Regions from separate parts of the Nonomuraea sp. NPDC050786 genome, predicted to be linked through region 2. Evidence: riboswitches for the same ligand, from Rfam matches in the RefSeq annotation. Region 2 holds a riboswitch; the other holds the start of a gene.
What was found. A riboswitch is a leader RNA that binds a small molecule or an ion and turns the genes downstream of it on or off. The one in region 2 is predicted to bind glycine.
Positions count from the first base shown of each region.

Region 1 (7,542 bases), on a different contig from region 2:
GTCTGGGTCGCCGACTCGGCCTCCGTGGACCCCGACGCCGTGCTCAAGGGCCCGCTGCTCGTCGGCGACTACGCCAAGGTCGAGGCCGGCGCCGAACTGCGCGAATACACCGTGCTCGGCAACAACGCCGTCGTCCGCGAGGGCGCCATCGTGCACCGCGCGGTCGTCCACGACAACGTCTACCTCGGCCCCGGCGCCCACCTGCGCGGCTGCGTCATCGGCAAGAGCACCGACATCATGGCCGGCGCCCGCATCGAGGAGAACGCCGTCATCGGCGACGAGTGCGTCATCGAGGCCGAGGCGTACGTCTCCAGCGGCGTCAAGGTCTACCCGTTCAAGACCATCGAGGCCGGCGCGGTCGTCAACACCAGCGTCATCTGGGAGTCGCGCGGCCAGCGCAACCTGTTCGGCCCCAGGGGCGTCAGCGGCCTGGTCAACGTCGAGATCACCGCCGAGCTCTGCGTCCGCCTGGCCAGCGCGTACGCCACCACCCTGAAGAAGGGCGAGTACGTCGTCACCTCCCGCGACTGCTCCCTGGCCGCCAGGGCGCTGAAGCGGGCGGTCATCGGCGCGCTCACCGCGGGCGCGATCAACGTACTGGACCTCGAGGCCGCCCCGCTGCCCGTCGCCCGCTTCCACACGGCGCGGGAGTCGGCCGCGGGGGGCATCGCGCTGCGCACCACGCCGGGCGACCCGCAGAGCGTGGACATCGTGATCATGGACGGCCGCGGCGCCGACCTGCCCCCGGCCGCCCAGCGCAAGCTGGAGCGGGTCGTCTCCCGTCAGGAGTACCGCCGCGCCTTCCCCGGCGAGATCGCCTCGCTCACCTACCCGGCCAGGGCCGTCGAGGACTACACCCACGAGCTGCTGCGCCACGTCGACGTGGGCGACGTCAGGGACATGAAGGTCGTCGTGGACTGCGCCGGCGGCACGTCCTCGCTGGTGCTGCCCACGCTGCTCGGCCGGGTCGGCGTCGAGGTGCTCACCGTCAACGCCCGCCTCGACGACGTCTCGCCCACCGAGACGCTCGCCGAGCGCCGCCGCGACCTGCAGCGCCTGTCGGAACTGGTCAGCTCGTCGCGGGCGGCGTTCGGGGTCCGGTTCGACCCGGTCGGGGAGCGCATCGCGCTGGTGGACGAGATGGGGCACCTCATCAACGAGGAACGCGCCCTGCTCGTCGTGCTCGACCTCGTCGCCGCCGAGCGCAGGGGCGGCCAGGTGGCGCTGCCGGTCACCACGACCAGGGTCGCCGAGCAGGTCTGCCGCTTCCACGGCGTGGAGGTGCAGTGGACCTCCACCGCGCTCGACGCCCTCACCTCGGCCGCCGCCGGCCCCGACATGATCTTCGCCGCCGACGGGCGCGGCGGCTTCGTCGTGCCGGAGTTCAGCCCGGCCATCGACGGGCTGGCCGCGTTCATGCGCATGCTCGGCCTGGTGGCGCGGACCCGCCTGTCGCTCAGCCAGATCGACGCCCGGATCCCCGAGGTGAAGATGCTCAAGCGCACCGTGCCCACCCCGTGGGCGGCCAAGGGCGCCGTCATGCGCTCGGTCATCGAGGCGGCCGAGGCCGAGCAGGACGGCGGCCGCATCGACACCACCGACGGCGTCCGCCTGGCCCACCCGGACGGGAGCTGGGTGCTGGTGCTGCCGGCCGCCGCCGAGCCCGTCACCGACCTGTGGGCCGAGGCGAACGACATGGACAGCGCCCAGGCGCTCCTGGAGCGGTGGGCCCGCATCGTCGAGCAGGCCGCCGGTTGAGCGGTGCCGTGGACCAGCGCTCACGGAGGGTGACGGAGGTGGTGAGATGCCGGGTGCGGTCGCCCGTTGCGCACAGTCGGTCCCCGAATACGCCTTTCGATGTGCGCACAGAGTGCCGCAAGATCGTAATGTAGAAACGCGCGGCGGCATGGACCACGGGGCGGGGGCGGCGGTAACTTTGTCTGCGTCCAAACCAACAGTCCAGTGCCCCGCCTTGACCTTTGCCGCTGATCAGCGTATGTTGCGGCATTCGCAAACTTGAAAAAGCGAAGCGAGGCGCGCCCATGAGCACCGTCGCCGCGTCTTCGCGGTAGGAGGCCGAGCCGATCGATGCCGAGCGTCTACTGCACGCAGTGCGGGCACGCCAACCCCGAGGATGCCCGTTTCTGTTCCCGTTGTGGGTCACCGCTGACCAGACCCGAGGTCTCCGGGGACACCACATCGACGATCTCCATCGCGGGAATCGAGGCGTACGAGGCTGAGACAGGCGACATGCTCCTGGCTGAGCGGGCGCTCGTCGAACAGCTGCCGCCCGGCACGGCGTTGCTCACGGTGACCAGGGGCCCCAACCAGGGGAGCCGTTTCCGGCTCGACAAGGACCTCACCACGACCGGGCGTCATCCGGAGAGCGACATCTTCCTCGACGACATCACGGTCTCCCGCCGCCACGTCGAGTTCTACCGGCACCGCGGCGGCCAGTTCTCCGTGCGTGACGTGGGCAGCCTCAACGGCACCTACGTCAACAGGGAGCGCATCGAGGAGGTCCCCCTGCACTCCGGAGACGAGGTGCAGATCGGCAAGTTCCGCCTCCTCTTCCTGATGAGGACCACCGCCGGCACATGAGCGAGCGAAGCGAGCGACCGACAAGCACAGCCTCATGTGAGCTCATGGGGCCGCCGAGGGAGGCCGCATGAGCGCGCAGGCGGCCCGCTCGCACATGAGCATCGGGGAGGTGCTCGCGCTGCTGCAGGGCGAGTTCCCCGATGTGACGATCTCCAAGATCCGGTTCTTGGAGGGTGAGGGGCTGATCGAGCCCGAGCGCAGCCCGTCCGGCTACCGCAAGTTCACCCACCTGCACGTGGAGCAGCTCCGCTTCATCCTCACCGAGCAGCGCGACCACTACCTGCCGCTGCGGGTGATCAAGGACAGGATGGCGGAGAGCTTCGGCCGCCCGCGCGCCGTGCAGGAGAAGCAGGAGGTCCGGCTCAGCCGGGCCGAGCTGCTCGAGGCCGCCGGGATCGACGAGGAGGCGCTCACCGAGCTGGAGGACTACGGGCTGCTCGCCCCGGTGGCCAGGCGCTACGACGAGGAGGCGCTCAACGTGGCCCGCACCGTCGGCTCCCTGGCCCGTTTCGGCCTGCACGCCCGCCACCTGCGCGCCGTCAAGGCGGCGGCCGAGCGCGAGTGCGGCCTGGTCGAGCAGAGCGTCGCCCCCATACTCAAGCGGCGGGCACCCGGCGCCATCGGGGAGGCCGACGAGGTCGCGAGGGAGCTTTCCACCCTTCTGCTCGATTTGCACGCATCCCTTGTGCGGTCGGGGATCCGGTCGGTCCTGGGGCGCTGAGGGGGCCTCGGGCTGGGAGGTGGAGGCGCACTTCAGGCCCGCCGGGTGTTACGTTGAATTGCAGTAGCCAGTCAGCAGAAGCGACGAGCCAAATAGCTGTGCCGGGTGACCGGTCAGGAATACGGAGCAGCCCGTGTTGCAGATGGAGGTCGTGGGCGTTCGAGTAGAAATGCCCACAAATCAGCCGATCGTCTTGCTCAAGGAGGCACACGGGGAGCGGTTCCTTCCTATATGGATTGGCATGACCGAGGCGACAGCCATCGCCCTGGCCCAAGCGGAGGAGCCCCCGCCGCGGCCGCTCACCCACGACCTCTTCCGAGACGTGCTGAGCGCTCTGGGTGTAGGCCTGCGAGCGGTCAACATCGTCGCCTTGCGCGACGGCATCTTCTTCGCCGACCTGGTGTTCTCCAACGGCGTGGAGGTGAGCGCGCGCCCGTCCGACTCGATCGCGCTCGCCCTGCGCACCGGGGCGCGCATCTTCGCGAGCGAGGAGGTCGTCCAGGAGGCCGGTGTCATCATCCCGGACGACCAGGAAGACGAGGTGGAGAAGTTCAGGGAGTTCCTTGACACGATCACGCCCGAAGACTTCGGCAGGGCGGGGTAGGTATTTCGGTGCATTTACGCTTCACGACGCGCCGAGCCGGATCGTTGACTGAGCATGGTCACGGTCCTACGGTGCAAGTGAAACCCGTGGTCGCCCTTTACGAACCCCCAGATCAGACCACGGGATGAGAGAAAGCCGGAGGTCCGCGTGGCGGTCAGCAGCGGCGAGGGAAAGACGGCCGGCCAGGAAGATCCGGTGCGGCGCGAGAGCGCGCGGCAGCGTGCCGGGGAGCAGGGTCTGCTCTTCGACGAGCAGCCCACGGCGCTGCCGGCGGACATCGGATATCGCGGGCCGACGGCCTGCGCGGCGGCCGGCATCACCTACAGGCAGCTCGACTACTGGGCGCGCACGGGCCTCGTGGAGCCCACGATAAGAGCCGCGCAGGGCTCCGGCTCCCAGCGGCTCTACAGCTTCCGCGACATCCTGGTGCTCAAAGTCGTCAAGCGGCTCCTCGACACCGGGGTGTCGCTCCAGCAGATCCGTACGGCCGTGCAGCACCTGCGTGACCGCGGGGTGGCCGACCTCGCGCAGATCACGCTGATGAGCGACGGCGTCAGCGTCTACGAGTGCACCTCGGCCGACGAGGTGATCGACCTGCTCCAGGGCGGCCAGGGCGTGTTCGGCATCGCGCTCGGCCGGGTCTGGCGCGAGGTCGAGGGCTCCCTCGCGGAGCTGCCGGGGGAACGAGCGGCGGTCGAGGACACCGTCCCGGCCGACCACCCCGCTGACGAACTGGCCCGCCGCCGCCGCGCCCGGCGCATGAGCTGACCGCGCGCCCCGTTGCCTGACCGGCCCGCCGCCGCTTGTGGCGGGCCCGGGAAATAGGCCGGAAAGTTCACATTGCCCCGTGTCGTGGAAATTCTCCCGTAACGGATAGGGTTGTAACCTAAGCAAGGCTGACGACCCCGTGCGGGAGAGTCCCTGGGCCCACGGGTCCCCGGGCGCCGAAGGAGCAACCCTCCCCGGAATCTCTCAGGCACCCCGTACCGCTCGGGCGAGGCAACTCTGGAAAGCAGGCGCACCCGCCAGGCGCGTCTCACCGACGGTGCAAGCCCCTTACCGGGGTGAAGCTCTCAGGTCGCGGTCCCGCCGCGCTGACAGAGGGGGAGATCCGGCACTCGCCCGCGCCCTGGCGCCGGTCTCCAAGCCTCGGGAGGCACTTTCCATGACCGACCTGTCAGCTCCGCCGTTCTCGTCCAGGCACATCGGCCCGTCGGAGGCCGAGCAGCAGCGCATGCTCGAGGCCGTGGGCTTCGAGTCCGTGGCTGACCTGGTGGCGGTGGCCGTCCCCGAGGCCATCAGGGCCAAGGACCGGCTCAAGCTGCCCGCCGCCGTCGGGGAGGCCGAGGCCATCGCCGAACTGCGCGCCCTGGCCGGGCGCAACCGCGTGCTCACCTCGATGATCGGCCTGGGCTACCACGACACGATCACGCCCGCGGTCATCCGCCGCAACCTGCTGGAGAACCCGGGCTGGTACACCGCCTACACCCCGTACCAGCCGGAGATCTCGCAGGGCCGCCTCGAGGCGCTGCTGAACTTCCAGACCGTCGTCACCGACCTGACCGGCCTGCCCGTCGCGGGCGCCTCCCTCCTCGACGAGGCCACGGCCGCCGCCGAGGCGATGACGCTGGCCCGCCGCGCGGGCAGGTCCAAGAGCAACGTGTTCGTGGTCGACGCCGACGCGCTGCCGCAGACCAAGGCCGTGCTCGCCACCCGCGCCGAGCCCCTCGGCATCGAGCTGGTGGAGCACTCCCTCGACGGCGAGCTGCCCGAATGCTTCGGCCTGCTGGTGCAGTACCCGGGCGCGTCCGGCCGGCTGCGCGACTTCCGCGCCGTGGCCGCCGCCGCGCACGAGGCGGGCGCGCTCGTCGTGGCCGCCGCCGACCTGCTGGCCCTGACGCTCGTGGCCGCCCCCGGCGAGCTCGGCGCCGACATCGCGATCGGGTCCTCTCAGCGGTTCGGCGTGCCGTTCGGGTTCGGCGGGCCGCACGCCGCGTACATGTCCGTACGCGAGGGCCTGCAGCGCCAGCTCCCCGGGCGGCTCGTCGGCGTGTCGGTGGACGCCGACGGCGACCCCGCGTACCGGCTGGCCCTGCAGACCCGCGAGCAGCACATCCGCCGCGAGAAGGCCACCAGCAACATCTGCACCGCGCAGGTCCTGCTCGCCGTCATCGCCGGCATGTACGCCGTCTACCACGGCCCCGAGGGGCTGCGCCGGATCGCCCACCGGGTCCACCGGCACGCCGTGGCCCTCGCCGACGGGCTGCGCGAGGCGGGGCTGGAGGTCGTGCACGGGGAGTTCTTCGACACCGTGCTGGTTCGCGTTCCCGGTGGGGCCGCCGCCGTGGTCGCCGCCGCCGCCGAGCGGGGCGTCAACCTCTGGCAGGCCGGCGAGGACCTCGTCTCCATCTCCTGCGACGAGAAGACCGGGGCCGCCGAGCTGGCCAAGGTGTGGGCCGCGTTCGGGATCGACCGCGCCGCCGCGGATCTCGACTCCGACGCGCTGCCCGCCTCGCTGCTGCGCGAGTCGGCGTACCTGACCCACCCGGTCTTCCACAGCCACCGCTCCGAGACCGCGATGCTGCGCTACCTGCGCAAGCTGGAGGACAAGGACATCGCGCTCGACCGCTCGATGATCCCGCTCGGCTCCTGCACGATGAAGCTGAACGCGACCACCGAGATGGAGCCGATCACCTGGCCCGAGTTCGCCGGGATCCACCCGTACGCGCCTGACGACCAGGTCGCGGGCTACCAGGAGCTGATCGGGACGCTGGAGGAGTGGCTGGCCGAGGTGACCGGCTACGACCGCGTCTCCATCCAGCCGAACGCGGGCTCGCAGGGCGAGTTCGCCGGGCTGCTGGCCATCCGCGCCTACCACCGCGCGGGCGGCCAGGACGGTCGCGACGTCTGCCTCATCCCGTCCTCCGCCCACGGCACCAACGCGGCCAGCGCCGTCATGGCGGGCATGCGGGTCGTGGTCGTGGCCTGCGACTCCGACGGCAACATCGACCTGGCCGACCTCGACGCCAAGATCGACAAGCACCGCGACCGGCTGGCCGCGATCATGGTCACGTATCCCTCGACGCACGGTGTGTACGAGGAGTCGATCACCGAGGTCTGCGCCAAGGTGCACGAGGCCGGCGGCCAGGTGTACGTGGACGGGGCCAATCTCAACGCGCTCGTCGGGCTGGCCAAGCCGGGCGAGTTCGGGGCCGACGTGTCCCACCTCAACCTGCACAAGACGTTCTGCATCCCGCACGGGGGCGGCGGTCCCGGCGTCGGTCCCGTCGCGGTACGCGGCCACCTGGCGGCCTACCTGCCCGGTCACCCCCTGCACAACGGCACGCCGGTCGGCCCCGTCTCGGCGGCGCCGTACGGGTCGGCGGGGATCCTGCCGATCTCGTGGGCGTACGTCAGGATGATGGGCTCGGAAGGGCTCACGGCGGCCACCGAGCAGGCCATCCTGTCGGCGAACTACCTGGCCAGGCGGCTCGCCCCGCACTACCCCGTGCTCTACACCGGCCGCGGCGGGCTGGTGGCCCACGAGTGCATCATCGACCTGCGGCAGATCACCAAGGAGACCGGGGTCACCGTGGACGACGTGGCCAAGCGGCTC
Region 1 covers NZ_JBFAHJ010000038.1:96,177-103,718, forward strand. The annotation lists gene AB0H84_RS45490 (mannose-1-phosphate guanyltransferase) at 1-1,758, shown strand, start outside; gene AB0H84_RS45495 (FHA domain-containing protein) at 2,089-2,601, shown strand; gene AB0H84_RS45500 (MerR family transcriptional regulator) at 2,669-3,322, shown strand; gene AB0H84_RS45505 (bifunctional nuclease family protein) at 3,456-3,926, shown strand; gene AB0H84_RS45510 (MerR family transcriptional regulator) at 4,074-4,694, shown strand; glycine riboswitch at 4,827-4,925, shown strand; gene gcvP (aminomethyl-transferring glycine dehydrogenase) at 5,092-7,542, shown strand, end outside.
Region 1: it holds a riboswitch for glycine, as region 2 does, so the genes downstream of both, gcvP (aminomethyl-transferring glycine dehydrogenase) here and gcvT (glycine cleavage system aminomethyltransferase GcvT) in region 2, are expected to answer to the same signal.

Region 2 (7,542 bases):
GCGCGGATCTCCTCCTCGGTGCGGCCGAACGCCTTCTCGTTCTCGAGCATGAGGGCCGAGATGGACAGGCCCGTGTTGGAGCAGTGCTTGAGCAGCTCCTCGCCGGTGGTGAAGGGGTAGGGCAGGACGGTGTCGTCCGGCTTGATGCGGTCGGCGCCGGTGGCCTTCTCGTCCACGACGAAGCCGCCGCCGACCGAGAAGTAGACCTTCTCCCTCAGCTTCTCGCCGTCGGCCTGGTATGCGGTGAAGCGCATGCCGTTCGGGTGTTCGGGGAGCGAGATCTTGCGTTCGAAGACGAGGTGCTCACCCACGACGAAGGGGATCTCGTGCGTCCCGTACAGCTTGACCGTGCCCGACTCGCGCATCGCGGCCAGCCGGCCGTCGATGGAGTCGACGTCCACCAGCTCGGGCTTCTCGCCGGAGAGGCCGAGCAGGACCGCCTTGTCGCTGCCGTGGCCCTTGCCGGTAAGGCCGAGCGAGCCGTACAGGATGGCCTCGACCCGCGCGACCTGCGGGAGCAGGCCGTCCTCGTGCAGCCCGCGGGCGAACTTGTGCGCGGCCGCCATCGGGCCTCCCGTGTGGGAGCTCGACGGGCCGATGCCGATCTTGAAGAGGTCGAAGACGCTGATCGCCATTGATGAGCGCTGCCTTTCATGCGGTGCCGGGGCCCGGAGCGGGCCCCGGCGAACAGGTCAGGACTCGCCTGAGGTGAGTGCTGTGTACTCCTCGGCGGTGAGCACGTCCTCGGGCTCGCCCTCGACGCGCACCCGGAACATCCAGCCATCGCCGTACGGGTCGCTGTTGACCAGGCTGGGGTCGTCCACGACGACCTGGTTCACCTCGACGATCTCACCGCCGACGGGGGTGTAGATCTCGTTCACCGACTTGGTGGACTCCACCTCGCCGACCGAGTCGCCCGCCTCGACGGTGGAGCCGACGTCGGGGAGCTGCACGAAGACGACGTCACCAAGCGAGTCGGCGGCGAAGGCCGTGATGCCGACGGTCACGGTGATGCCGTCGTCGAGGCCCGCCACCCACTCGTGCTCCTTGGTGTAGCTCAGGTCGTCAGGGATCTTGCTCACTTGTTCCTCCTGTAGAAGGGCAGCTCAACCAGGTCCATAGGTTCTTGGCTGCCCCGGATGTCCACGGCCAGGCCTGATTCGGCGCTCGCGTCCACGTAGGCCATCGCGATGGGCCTGCCCAGGGTCTGGGAGGGCGCACCGCTGGTGACCTCGCCGACGACGGCGCCGTCCTTGGTGACCGGGTAGCCGTGGCGCGGCACCCGGCGTCCCCGTGCGACCAGGCCGACGAGACGGCGCCGCGGCGTGTCGTCCTTGACCGCCTCGAGCGCCGACCTGCCGACGAAGTCGCCCGGCTTGTCGAATTTCACCACCTTGCCCAGCCCCGCGTCGAACGGGGTCAGTCCGACGCCGAGTTCGTTGCCGTACAGCGGCATGCCCGCCTCGAGCCTGAGCGTGTCGCGGGCGGACAGGCCGGCCGGCTTGAGCCCGTGGGGCTCGCCCGCCGCCATGAGCGCGTGCCAGAGCGGCACCGCGTCCTGGTTGGCGACGAACAGCTCGAACCCGTCCTCGCCGGTGTAGCCGGTGCGGGCGATGAGCGCCTGCCGCCCGTCGACCAGGCCGGGCAGGCCCGCGTAGTACTTGAGGCCGTCGAGGTCGGCGTCGGTGAGCGTGGCGAGGATCTCCTGGGCTCGGGGCCCCTGTACGGCGATCAGCGCGTACTGGTCCGAGCGGTCCTCGACCACCACGTCGTACGCCTTCGACCGCTCTTTCAGCTCATTTCCGACTTTTTCGTAGTTCGAGGCGTTTGCCACGACCATGAACTCCTCGTCGCCCAGCCGGTAGACGATGAGGTCGTCGAGCACCCCGCCGCGCTCGTTCACGATCATGGTGTACCTGGCCCGCCCGGGCGCCAGCGCCGACAGGTGACCGACCAGCGCGTAGTCGAGGGCCTCGCCTGCCTGCGGCCCGGTCAGGAAGATCTCGCCCATGTGCGAGAGGTCGAACAGCCCGGCCGCCTGCCGGACGGCGTTGTGCTCCGCGGACTCGCTCCCGTACCGGAGCGGCATGAGCCACCCGGCGAAGTCGGTGAGGGTGGCGCCGAGGCTCTCGTGAACGTCTCTTAGCGGTGTGGGTCGGGACATTTGTCGCACCTCTGGACAGGGTCGGATGCCAGCATCCTCCCCCTCTGTCATGGATGCCTGAGAGCTTCGCCCGAGTTTTGCCGGACTTTCACCTTCGGCGAGGCCGCGCAGGCCTGCTTTCCAGAGGTCACCTACGAGTAAGACTCACTCGTACCGCGCGGTCCTTTGCCTTGAGAGGTTTGCGGGGAGGGCTTGCTCCTTCAGGGACCCTGACCGGCTGTCAGGGTGCTCTCCCGCGCGGTTTTGCCGGTGATGTCCGTCAGCCTAGTGCGGTGATGGGGGTGTTGTCGCGTTCAGGTCACTCGCGAGCCTCTGTCCGGTTGCCAGGGGTCCTGCGGTCAGCAGGCCGCGACGAGGGCCTCGAAGAGCGCGCAGTCCTCGGCGGCCTCCGGGTGCCACTGCACGGCCACGGCGAAGGGCGCCGAGTCCAGCTCGACCGCCTCGATCGTGCCGTCGCCGGCCCTGGCGCTGACCGTGAGAGCGGGCGCGAGGCGGTCGATGGCCTGGTGGTGGTAGTGGGGGACCGTCACGGGCTCGGTGCCCAGCGCCTTGGCCACGCGGGTGCCGGGTACGGCGGTGACGGGCAGCGGGCCGAAGCGGCCGGGTGCGGGGGAGTGGTCCGTGTGCCCGACCACGTCGGGCAGGTGCTGGTGGAGGCTGCCGCCGAGGGCGACGTTGAGCACCTGGAGGCCGCGGCAGATGCCCAGGTACGGCAGGCCGGCGTCGAGGGCCGCGCTGATCACGGCAAACTCCGCCTCATCACGAAATTTACGGATATAGCCGGTGTGCTCCCCGGGCGGCTCGCCGTACCTCGCCGGGTCGATGTCCCCGCCACCGGCCAGGACGAGCCCGTCCAGGCGGCCCACGACCTGCGCGGGCGCGCCGGCCGGCGGCAGGACGACCGGCTGCCCGCCGGCGCGTACGACCTGCTCCACGTACATGTACGGCAGGAGCGCCACGGTCATGTCCGCCCAGACCGTGAAGTTGGCCGGCTCGACGTACGACGTGATGCCGATGACGGGACGCTGCACGCTGACCCCCACAGGACCCCCAGAGCTAGAGCGGCGTGACGTACGCGCCGGAGATGCCGCCGTCCACCAGGAACTCGCTGCCCGTGATGAACGAGGCGTCGTCGCTGGCCAGGAAGGCCACCGCCGCCGCGATCTCCGACGCCTCGGCGAAGCGCCCGATGGGGATGTGCACCAGCCGCCGCTGCGCCCGCTCCGGATCCTTGGCGAACAGCTCCTGCAGCAGCGGCGTGTTCACCGGCCCGGGGCAGAGCGCGTTCACCCTGATGCCCTCCCTGGCGAACTGCACGCCCAGCTCGCGCGTCATCGCGAGCACCCCGCCCTTGGAGGCCGTGTACGAGATCTGCGAGGTCGCCGAGCCCATGACCGCCACGAAGGACGCGGTGTTGATGATCGAGCCCTTGCCCTGCCGCCGCATGTACGGGATGACGTGCTTGCAGCAGAGGTAGACGCTGGTCAGGTTCACCTCCTGGACCCGGCGCCAGGCGTCGATGCCGGTCTCCAGGATGGAGTCGTCGTCGGGCGGCGAGATGCCCGCGTTGTTGAAGGCGATGTCCACGCTGCCGTAGGTGTCGAAGGCCGTACTGAACATCCGGACGACGTCGTCCTCGCTGGTCACGTCGGCCTTGACGAAGAGGCCGCCGACCTCGTTCGCCGCCTTGACGCCCGCCTCCTCGTCGATGTCCACGCAGACGACCTTGGCGCCCTCCTCGGCGAACCTGCGCGCGGTGGCCAGCCCGATGCCGCTGCCCGCGCCGGTGATGACGGCCACCCTGTCCTGCAACCGCTGCACTTGTTCTACTCCCATGAAATGAAGACGTTCTTGGTCTCGGTGAACGCCGCCAGGGCGTCGGGGCCGAGTTCCCTGCCGAGCCCGGACTGCTTGAAGCCGCCGAACGGCGTCCAGTAGCGGACCGACGAGTGCGAGTTGACCGACAGGTTGCCCGCCTCGACCGCCCTGGCCACGCGGAGCGCCCGTCCGACGTCCCGGGTCCAGATGGAGCCGCTCAGGCCGTAGGGGGTGTCGTTCGCGATCCGTACGGCCTCGGCCTCGTCCTCGAAGCGCACCACCGACACGACCGGCCCGAAGATCTCCTCGGTGAACGCCGGGTCCGTCACCTCGGGCGTCAGCACGGTCGGCGGGAACCAGTAGCCCTTGCCGTCGGGGCAGGAGCCCTGCAGGTAGGGGGTGCCGCGGACGAAGCCGCGCACGCGGTCGAGGTGTTCGGCGCTGATCAGCGGGCCCATCTCGGTGCTCTCGTCGAGCGGGTCGCCGACCTTGACGCCGCGTACGGCCGTCGCCAGGCGCTCCATGAACGCGTCGTACACCTCGGCCTGGACGAGGAGCCGGGAGCGGGCGCAGCAGTCCTGGCCGGAGTTGTCGAAAACGGCGTAAGGCGCGGTGCTCGCGGCCTTCTCGAGATCGGCGTCCGCGAAGACGATGTTCGCGGACTTGCCGCCCAGCTCCAGCGTGACCCGCTTGACGTGCCGCGCCGCCTTGGCGGCGATCTCCTTGCCCACCTCGGTCGAGCCGGTGAACACGATCTTCGCCACGCCGGGGTGCTCCACCAGGCGGGCACCCGCCACCTCCCCTGCCCCAGGCAGAACCTGGAGCACCCCCTCGGGGAGGCCCGCGGCGAGGGCCAGCTCGGCCAGCCTCAGCGCGGTCAGCGGGGTCCACTCGGCCGGTTTGACGATCACCGTGTTGCCGGCCGCGAGCGCTGGGGCCATGCCCCAGGACATGATCATCATAGGGAAGTTCCACGGCACGATGACACCGACGACGCCCAGCGGCTCCTGGAAGGTGATGTCCACGCCGCCGGGCACCGGGATCTGCCTGCCGTGATCGCGTTCGGGGGCGCCGGCGTAGAAGTGGAGCACGTCGCGTACGTTGCCGGCCGCCCAGCGGGCGTTGCCGATCGGGTGGCCGGCGTTGGCCAGCTCCAGGCGGGCCAGCTCCTCGCCGTGCTCGTCCACCAGCTCCGCGAACCTGCGCAGCAGCCGCGCCCGGTCGCCCGGCGACACCTTCCGCCAGCCCTCGTACGCCTTCCTGGCACGCTCCACGGCCCGGTCGACCTCGGCGGCGTCGGCCAGCTCGACGTCGGCCACGACGTCCTCCGTGGCCGGATTAACGATCTTCATGCGCCCCATTCACATCCGCTCGAAACCACGGAAAAGCTCCCAATCGGTCACCGCCGCGTCGAAGGCCGCCAGTTCCACCCGCGCGTTGTTCGCGTAGTGCTCGACCACGTCCTCGCCGAACGTCTCGCGCGCCAGCTTCGACCCCTCGAACAGCGCCAGCGCGTCGCGCAGCGTGTGGGGGACGGTCTCGGCGCCGGAGTCGTAGGCGTTGCCCTCGTACGCGCTCTCCAGCGGCAGCTCGTTGTCGATGCCGTGCAGCCCGGCCGCGATCAGCGCGGACACCGCGAGGTACGGGTTGACGTCGCCGCCCGGGACCCGGTTCTCGACGCGCAGCGACAGGCCGTGGCCGACCAGCCGCAGCGAGCAGGTGCGGTTGTCCACGCCCCACTTGACGGCCGTGGGCGCGAAGCTGCCGGGGACGTAGCGCTTGTAGGAGTTGATGTTGGGCGCGTACATGAGGGTGAGCTCGCGCAGGCAGGCGAGTTGCCCGGCGACGAAGCGGGCGCCGAGCGGGGAGAGCCCGTACGGCCCCTCGCCCGCCATCACCGGATCGCCCTCGCTGCTCCGCAGTGAGATGTGGATGTGGCAGGAATTGCCCTCGCGCTGGTTGGGCTTGGCCATGAAGGTGATCGACTTGCCCTCCTGGGCGGCGATCTCCTTGGCGCCGGTCTTGTAGATGACGTGGTGGTCGCAGGTCCTGAGCGCCTCGTCGTAGCGGAAGGCGATCTCGTGCTGGCCCAGGTTGCATTCGCCCTTGGCGGACTCGACGTACAGGCCGGCGCCTTCCATGCTCCGCCTGATCCGCCTGAGCAGCGGCTCGACGCGGGCCGTGCCGAGGAGCGAGTAGTCGACGTTGTAGAGGTTGGCGGGGGACAGGTCGCGGTAGCCGCGCCTCCACGCGTCCTCGTAGGTGTCCTCGTACACGCAGAACTCCAGCTCGGTGCCCACGTACGCGGCCAGGCCGCGCTCGGCGAGGCGGGCGAGCTGCCTACGCAGGATCTGCCGGGGCGAGGCGGTCACGTCGCCGCCGCCCTCCCAGCCCAGGTCCGCCATCAGCATCGCGGTCCCCTCGTGCCACGGCACCCGGCGCAACGTCGCCAGGTCCGGCTTCATGACGAAGTCGCCGTAGCCCCGCTCCCAGGACGACATCGCGTACCCGGAGACGGTGTTCATGTCCACGTCGACGGCCAGCAGGTAGTTGCAGCCCTCGGAGCCGTGGTGCAGCACCTCGTCGAGGAAATAGCGGGCGGACAGCCTCTTGCCCTGCAACCTGCCCTGCATGTCGGCGATCGCGAGGAGGACGGTGTCGATGCGCCCGGCCGCCACCTCGTCGCGCAGCTCGCTGACGGAAAGGAACCCGGTGCTCGACCCTTCGCTCACGCTATCCCGCTCCGATCTGGGCTGCGGCGCTCTCCCGCTGATTGGGCTAGTGTCAGACCATTGAGAAGTATGACCGGATCTCTTGTCAAGACCTGAGGACACGTTGGACGAGTCGGCGCGTTTGATGACGGTGTTACGGCCGGTGCGGGCCGGCAACGCCTTCGAGGAGACCGTGGAACGGCTGCTTCAGGCGATCAAGCTGGGCGTGGTCGCGCCCGGCGACAAGCTGCCGCCCGAGCGCGAGCTGGCCGTCCAGCTCGGCATCAGCAGGGTCACCCTGCGCGAGGCCATCCGCGCGCTGTCGGAGGCCGGCTATCTCGACGTGCGCCGTGGCCGCTACGGCGGGGCGTTCGTCACGTACGTGCCGCCCAAGCCCGATCCCGGCGACCTGCGGCAGGTCGTGGCCGAGATGGGCAGGGACGACCTGTCGGACGCGCTCACGTTCCGCCTGGCGGTGGAGTGCGGGGCGGCGCAGGTGCTGGCCGCGGCCGGCCTCACGGAGGAGAAGCGGGACGTGCTCCTCCGCCGCCTGGCCGAGCTGAACGAGGCCCCGATCGAGGACTACCGCCGCCTCGACACGGCCTTCCACCTGTCCATCGCCGAGCTGACCGGCTCGACCCTGCTCGCCACGGCGTGCGCCGACGCCCGCTCGCGGGTCAGCGACCTGCTGAACGCGATCCCGATGCTCCAGGTCAACCTCGAGCACGCCGCCGTGCAGCACCAGGCCATCGTGGACGCCGTCCTCGCCGGAGACCCTGACGCGGCCCGCCGGGCAGTGAGCGAGCACCTCGAAGGCACCGCAGCTCTTTTGCGGGCATTCCTCGCCTG
Region 2 covers NZ_JBFAHJ010000042.1:65,290-72,831, forward strand. The annotation lists gene AB0H84_RS47620 (L-serine ammonia-lyase) at 1-635, opposite strand, end outside; gene gcvH (glycine cleavage system protein GcvH) at 693-1,082, opposite strand; gene gcvT (glycine cleavage system aminomethyltransferase GcvT) at 1,079-2,164, opposite strand; glycine riboswitch at 2,199-2,298, opposite strand; glycine riboswitch at 2,313-2,410, opposite strand; gene AB0H84_RS47635 (gamma-glutamyl-gamma-aminobutyrate hydrolase family protein) at 2,503-3,195, opposite strand; gene AB0H84_RS47640 (3-oxoacyl-ACP reductase) at 3,221-4,000, opposite strand; gene AB0H84_RS47645 (aldehyde dehydrogenase family protein) at 3,991-5,334, opposite strand; gene AB0H84_RS47650 (glutamine synthetase family protein) at 5,344-6,714, opposite strand; gene AB0H84_RS47655 (FCD domain-containing protein) at 6,839-7,542, shown strand, end outside.